3 regions of the Methylomusa anaerophila genome follow, and region 2 is predicted to be linked to each of the others. Evidence: riboswitches for the same ligand, from Rfam matches in the RefSeq annotation. Region 2 holds a riboswitch; each other region holds the start of a gene.
The links. Region 2 has a riboswitch for S-adenosylmethionine ahead of MAMMFC1_RS12835 (HesA/MoeB/ThiF family protein). Riboswitches for the same ligand answer to the same signal wherever they lie in the genome.
Positions count from the first base shown of each region.

Region 1: linked by a shared signal. The riboswitch ahead of metK (methionine adenosyltransferase) and the one ahead of MAMMFC1_RS12835 (HesA/MoeB/ThiF family protein) in region 2 are both predicted to bind S-adenosylmethionine.
Region 3: linked by a shared signal. The riboswitch ahead of MAMMFC1_RS20320 (trans-sulfuration enzyme family protein) and the one ahead of MAMMFC1_RS12835 (HesA/MoeB/ThiF family protein) in region 2 are both predicted to bind S-adenosylmethionine.

Region 1 is NZ_AP018449.1:4,045,044-4,047,310, forward strand. It holds gene coaBC (bifunctional phosphopantothenoylcysteine decarboxylase/phosphopantothenate--cysteine ligase CoaBC) at 1-873, shown strand, start outside; SAM riboswitch class I at 925-1,033, shown strand; gene metK (methionine adenosyltransferase) at 1,106-2,267, shown strand, end outside.
Region 2 is NZ_AP018449.1:2,851,900-2,854,166, forward strand. It holds one part of gene MAMMFC1_RS12825 (IS630 family transposase) at 1-141, shown strand, start outside; gene MAMMFC1_RS12830 (DUF3846 domain-containing protein) at 366-674, shown strand; SAM riboswitch class I at 907-1,009, shown strand; gene MAMMFC1_RS12835 (HesA/MoeB/ThiF family protein) at 1,388-2,267, shown strand, end outside.
Region 3 is NZ_AP018449.1:4,419,609-4,421,875, forward strand. It holds gene cysK (cysteine synthase A) at 1-250, opposite strand, end outside; SAM riboswitch class I at 574-670, shown strand; gene MAMMFC1_RS20320 (trans-sulfuration enzyme family protein) at 766-1,911, shown strand; gene MAMMFC1_RS22060 (YezD family protein) at 1,961-2,267, opposite strand, start outside.

The DNA.
Region 1 (2,267 bases), 1.2 Mb from region 2:
ATGGCTACGAAGGCGCCGGTTTTGCTGGCCCCGGCTATGAACGTCAACATGTATTTAAATCCGATTACACAGCATAACTTGTCCAAGCTACGCAATTTAGGTTATCAAGTGATGGAACCTGATTCGGGAATGCTGGCTTGCGGCGTGGAAGGACTAGGACGTTTACCGGAGCCGTCGGTAATAGTTGACAAAACACTGGGTTTACTTAATACAGGGAACAACTTTACAGGTAAGCGAATCTTGATCACCGCCGGCGGAACTCGTGAGCCGGTCGACCCGGTTCGCTATATAGGAAACCGTTCCAGCGGCAAGATGGGTTATGCGCTGGCGCAGGCTGCAAAATCCCGGGGGGCAGAAGTAATCTTAATTTCAGGGCCAGTAAGCCTTTCTCCGCCTGCGGGGGTTGAATTTGTTAAAGTTGAAACAACTCAGGAAATGCGCGAAGCCGTCCTGGCTAATTTTAATCAAGTGGATATTGTAATCAAGGCGGCGGCTGTTGCCGATTATCGCCCCCTCGAACCGCAAGAACAAAAGATTAAAAAAACCGGTGAAATAGTAACCTTACAGCTTGCCAAAAACCCGGATATATTAAAAGAATTGGGAACGTTGAAAAAACATCAGTTATTAATTGGTTTTGCAGCCGAAACAGAAGAGTTAATTGCCAATGCTGCAGAAAAAATTAGACTTAAGAAGCTTGATATGATAATAGCCAATGACGTTACTCTACCAGGCGCCGGGTTTGACGCCGATACTAATATTGTTAAACTCCTTTACCCCAGCGGAAGGGTGGAGGAGCTTCCCCAAATGTCGAAAACCGAGCTTTCAGCTGTCATTTTAGATAAAATCTATAATTTAATGATAAATTTAACTTGATTTTTATGCGGATATAAATTAAAATTTTTATGGTGTAAATTACATATTCAATTCTCATCAAGAGTTGGTGGAGGGACTGGCCCGATGAAACCGCGGCAACCCTTGGGCGGCAAATTGCCCAAAACGGTGCCAATTCCTGCGGATTTCCGCAAGATGGGAGAGTGACAAAATCACCTCCCTTCGGGAGTTTTTTTATTCTTTTTTTGATACGATAAGGAGGTAATATGTTTAAATGACCAAAAAAAGTGTACTTTTCACCTCAGAATCTGTAACCGAAGGACATCCTGATAAGATTGCCGACCAAATTTCCGACAGTGTACTTGACGCTATCATTGCACAGGATCCTATGGGTCGCGTGGCTTGCGAAACATTAATAACAACCGGATTAGTCCACGTTGTTGGTGAAATCACTACAAATTGCTATGTTGATATCCCGAAAATTGTACGTGAAACAGTAAAAAGCATTGGTTATACCAGGGCTAAATTCGGGTTTGACGCTGAAACCTGCGGCGTGCTCACTTCAATTGATGAGCAATCTTTAGATATTGCGCTTGGTGTAGATAGAGCACTGGAAGCCAAACAGGGAGAAATGGATGCCATTGAAGCGATCGGCGCCGGTGACCAGGGAATGATGTTTGGTTATGCAACAAACGAGACGCCGGAATATATGCCTCTGCCGATTTCGTTGGCGCATAAGCTAGCCCGCCGCCTCTCCGAAGTTCGTAAAAACGGCGATTTAGCTTACCTTCGTCCCGATGGAAAGACGCAAGTCACTGTAGAATACGTAGACGGAAAACCGGTTAGAATCGACACCATCATTGTGTCTACACAACATAGTCCGGATGTTGACCAAAAGACCATTGAGCAGGATCTGATCACCAAAGTGATTACTCCCATTGTGCCCCATGAACTTCTTGACGCCCAAACAAAATATTATATTAATCCTACCGGCAGATTTGTAGTGGGTGGACCTCAAGGTGATGCCGGTCTTACCGGCCGTAAAATCATTGTAGACACATACGGTGGTATGGCCCGCCATGGCGGCGGAGCATTTTCCGGTAAAGATCCAACAAAAGTAGACCGCTCCGCAGCTTATGCCGCCCGTTATGTGGCAAAAAACGTTGTTGCTGCCGGTCTGGCTGATAAATGTGAAATACAACTTGCTTATGCCATTGGTATCGCCCGTCCTGTTTCTGTTATGGTAGAAACTTTCGGGACGGCCAAAATTGATGAAGACCAAATTGTAGAATTAATTAATAAGCACTTTGATTTAAGACCAGCAGGCATCATTCAATCCTTGGATCTTCGGCGCCCAATCTATAGGCAAACAGCGGCGTACGGCCATTTTGGCCGTACAGACGTTGATTTACCGTGGGAGCGTACTAATAAAGCTG
Region 2 (2,267 bases):
TGGGGCTGGCTCAAGCATTCTTGTATCTACAACGTTTTTTATCACTCAACCAATGAAATTCGCCAAAGGATTCAAAGGTTTGTCGCTCAAATCAATCAAATGCCTTTAAAGGTCATTGATAGGTTGTGTTGTTCTTTGTAAATCTTTAATAGATTGTATATAGATAGAAACATAGTTGGAATACTATAGCTGTTTTAGCTGCAGAATGTTTAAATTTGTATTATTTTCGAATTTTTAGGGTAAAAAAGATGATTTTTTATGTTCTTTTTAGCTGAACGAAAGTCTAGAATGTAAATTGTGTGTACTTAATGTATACCTAATATAAATGTGTAATATCCAATTGGATGGGAGGAGATACTGTCGGAATGCGTTACATTAATGATGATATTCTAGTAGCAGTCAAGAAACCTTCAAAATTACCCGTTTTACAATACATTCCTAATGATACCAGATCTATACAGGATATCGTTGGCGATCCCATGAAATATATTAATTTTCAGAATGATATAATGATTGTAGCTTATAACAATGAAGGAAAGCCGCGAGATCTTCCTGTTAATTTCGAATACAATAATGATGTAATAGTAGGTACTTGCTTCTTTGTCGGCAATATTGGCGGATTTTCTTCACTTACCGAAGAACAAATTGGGACAGTCTTGAATAAATTTGGATAATAAAGAGGAATATTGGCAGAAATGGTTAGCAAACAGAGAAAGTACAGGGAAATTAAATTTCATGCCGACAAAATAAGCGGGAGTCCATAAAGCTGGATATCTCGCTTTTTTTAATCTTGTTAGGGATACACTGGAAGCAAATTAAGTAATAAAGCAAAATTAAGCAAAATTAAGTAATATTGACATTCAATATTTCCTGTGCTAAAATTGTAACTAATTGAATGAAAAATGGCTCTTATCCAGAGTGGTCGAGGGACTGGCCCGATGACACCCGGCAACCGGCAGGCAACTGCAGTGGTGCTAATTCCAGCAGGAGAAATCCTGGCAGATAAGAGGAAGGTGTGAATTAACCCCTTTCCTCGGAAAGGGGTTTTTCTTAATTCCGGCCGGACGGTGGGCAGCATTTCGAAACCATAGCAGAAAGAGGGACTATAATGATAAACAATCTTCATTCCATCCCTGAAGAACAAAAAACAACCGATTCCGATCCAGAGAAACCCAAATATAGTACGGAAGTGACTATCATAATACGTGATGGACAAGTCATAAAATTTGACCAGAAGATTAGACTGCCTTCCGTAGAATGCACAAATGGTGACGGAATATAAGAAAAATATGTTTTTATGGTATTTATTTTTTAAATGTGGTATTATTAATTCTGAAAATAAAGTATTGAGCAACTGATTAGAAAACTAAAGGCTAAAAGATTTTCTGTGCGGGAGTCTTTTAGTCTTTCCTATTATATTTATGTCAGTCTTGCCGCAATGCTGGGCGTAAACCTTGTGGGGCTGGGAGTCGTAATGATGCGTTTTATGGGGGCGGGGAGTATGAGTTTTTCCAATGAACAGATGGAGAGATACGCAAGACATATTATTTTGAAAGAAGTCGGCGTCAGAGGACAGCAAAAGCTGCTGGCATCTAAGGTGTTAATCATCGGCACCGGCGGCCTGGGCGCGCCGGCGGCCATGTTTCTGGCCGCTGCCGGAGTCGGGACCATCGGTTTGGCAGATGGCGACGCGGTGGAGCTAGCCAATCTTCAGCGGCAGATTATTCATCTGACGAAGGATATCGGCAAGGCCAAGGTACTGTCGGCCCAGGAAACAATCAACGAGATAAACCCGGATGTAAAGGTGATTATGTACCAAAAAGCGGCTGATGCGAGCAACGTAGTTGATATAATCAAGGACCGGGACTATGACTTCATCATCGACGGTACCGATAACTTTCCGGCGAAGTTCTTAATCAATGACGCCTGTGTTATTACCGGCAAGCCTTTCTCTCATGGGGGCATTATCCGGTTTCAGGGACAGACTCTGACTTATATTCCGGGGCAGGGTCCTTGCTACCGGTGTATATTTCACGCTCCGCCGCCGCCTGATGCTGTTCCCACCTGTAAGCAGGCCGGGGTATTGGGGGTAATGGGAGGCGTAATCGGAACCATTCAGGCAACGGAAGCCATTAAATATATACTGGGCGTCGGAGAACTGCTAAATGGTTATGTTCTTACCTATGACGCCCTGGAAATGAATTTTCGGAAAGTAAAGCTGCCACGGGACAGTAACTGCCCGGTATGCGGCGAAAATCCGTCCATCA
Region 3 (2,267 bases), 1.6 Mb from region 2:
AGGCCAAACCGACACCGGTGTTACCGCTGGTAGGTTCGATAATTACGGAATTCTTGTTAATCAACCCTTTGTCTTCCGCAGCTTTGATCATGGCAAGACCAATCCGGTCTTTAACACTGCTCAGCGGGTTAAAGTATTCCAGCTTGGCAATGACCTTGGCGCCTACATTTTTGGCAGCATTATAGTTTTTCAATTCCAACAGGGGAGTATTTCCGATTAACTCAGTTAAATTTCCGGCAATTTTAGCCATACTAGTCATCCCTTTCTTAAATAAGCTCGTAGCTATTCACCCTCGAGCTATTATGCCAGTTATCTTCTGTCAGGAAACAGCAAGAGGCAATCGTGGCTGTTAAAACAACCGCCGACTGCCTCCGGTTTTCCGGTCAGCAAGAATTTAATTAACTTTAAAGTAACACATAAATTATATTTTGTCAAGCAAAAACTTACCAGCGGCCTTGGTCTTTTTCATGCATCATACAACAATCGTCATACAACAAACCAAACTTTTTAAATATTTATCTTGACACTTACATCCGTCTATGGCAAAATAAAATGCAATAAACTTAAATAAATAACTTATCAAGAGTGGTCGAGGGACTGGCCCAATGACACCCGGCAACCGGCATATTGCAAGGTGCTAATTCCAGCGGAGCAATCCGAAAGATGAGTTTTCGTGCGCAAGCCACGGTTCTTCTTTCGGGAAGAACCGTTTTTCTGTAGGCGAAAACCAAAACAAGCCAAAACAAGTAGGGAGGATATCTATTCATGAAGTTTGCCACCAGAGTAGTTCAGGCCGGTCTAGTTACGGATAAATCCACCGGCGCCATCAGCACCCCTATATATCAAACAGCCACCTTTCGTCATCCGGCTTTAGGCCAAAGTACGGGTTTCGATTACTCCCGCACGCAAAACCCAACACGAAAAGCAGTAGAGGAAGCAGTGGCCAATCTGGAAGAAGGACATGCGGGATTTGCTTTCGCGTCAGGCATGGCCGCCATTACGGCAATTCTTATGTTATATCGCCCCGGCGACCATATTATTCTCACTGAAGACTGCTACGGCGGAACCTACCGGATCCTCGACCAACTCTTTACCCAATTGGGCCTTGCTGCAACATTCGTAGATACAGCCAACCTTGAAGAAGTCCGCAGTGCCATCCGCGCCAACACCAGGGCAATCCTTGTTGAAACCCCCACGAATCCGCTCATGAAGATTGCGGATATCCGGTCTATTGTTTCGATAGCCCGCGAAAACTTCTCACACCCTTTGGATATCATCGTCGACAATACCTTTTTGTCCCCTTATTTTCAGCGTCCGCTCACTTTGGGCGCCGACATGGTGATACACAGCGGCTCCAAATATCTCTCCGGACACAATGACGTAGTCTGCGGCATTGTGGTCACCGGCAAACCCTGTCTGTCGGAACGAATCGGGTTTATACAGAATGCTACGGGATCAATTCTTGGTCCGCAAGACAGCTGGCTGTTGTTAAGAGGTCTGAAAACGTTGGCGCTACGTATGCGCGAACACCAGGAAAATGCTGCTAAAGTAGCCAACTGGCTAAAAAAGCATCCCCATGTGACCGCTGTTTATTATCCCGGTCTGCCGGAGCACCCCGGCAAAGATATTCAGGAAGCTCAGGCATCGGGCTATGGCGGCATGCTTTCGTTTGCAATTGATCATCCCGGTCTGCCACAGCAAATCCTGCGTAAGGTTAAAGTATTTCAATTTGCCGAAAGCCTGGGAGGAGTAGAATCACTCATAACCTTTCCCTCGGTTCAGACCCATGCCGATATGCCTTATGAAATGAGGAAACGGCTGGGGATCAATGAATGCCTGCTGCGAGTATCCGTAGGTATTGAAGACGCCGACGACTTAATCGCCGACTTGGAACAAGCTCTAAGTAAATAGTAAATAATTTTTTTAAAAAACGAGGGATTGCCCAGCGGGCAATCCCTTCTTATATTCCGTCGCCGTTGACTCCGGTCATCTTAGTAAATCTATACTTTTCCGTTTTCTCAACTTGCGTAATTTCTCCGGCTTGAACCTGGATGGTGGCTTTACCGTATTCAAGCCCTCTTACCGCCGACAAGATACGCATTCTTAAGTCTGTAGTATTACCGGGAGACTTAATCCAGTCCTTGTTTGTTTCAGAATACGTCACCATATCACATACCCGAATCTTTTCGATTTTTTCAATTTGAATGACTCTTGAATCCTGAACGACCAAGGTGACTGAGCCAAAGTTAATGTCGGTTATGGCTTTT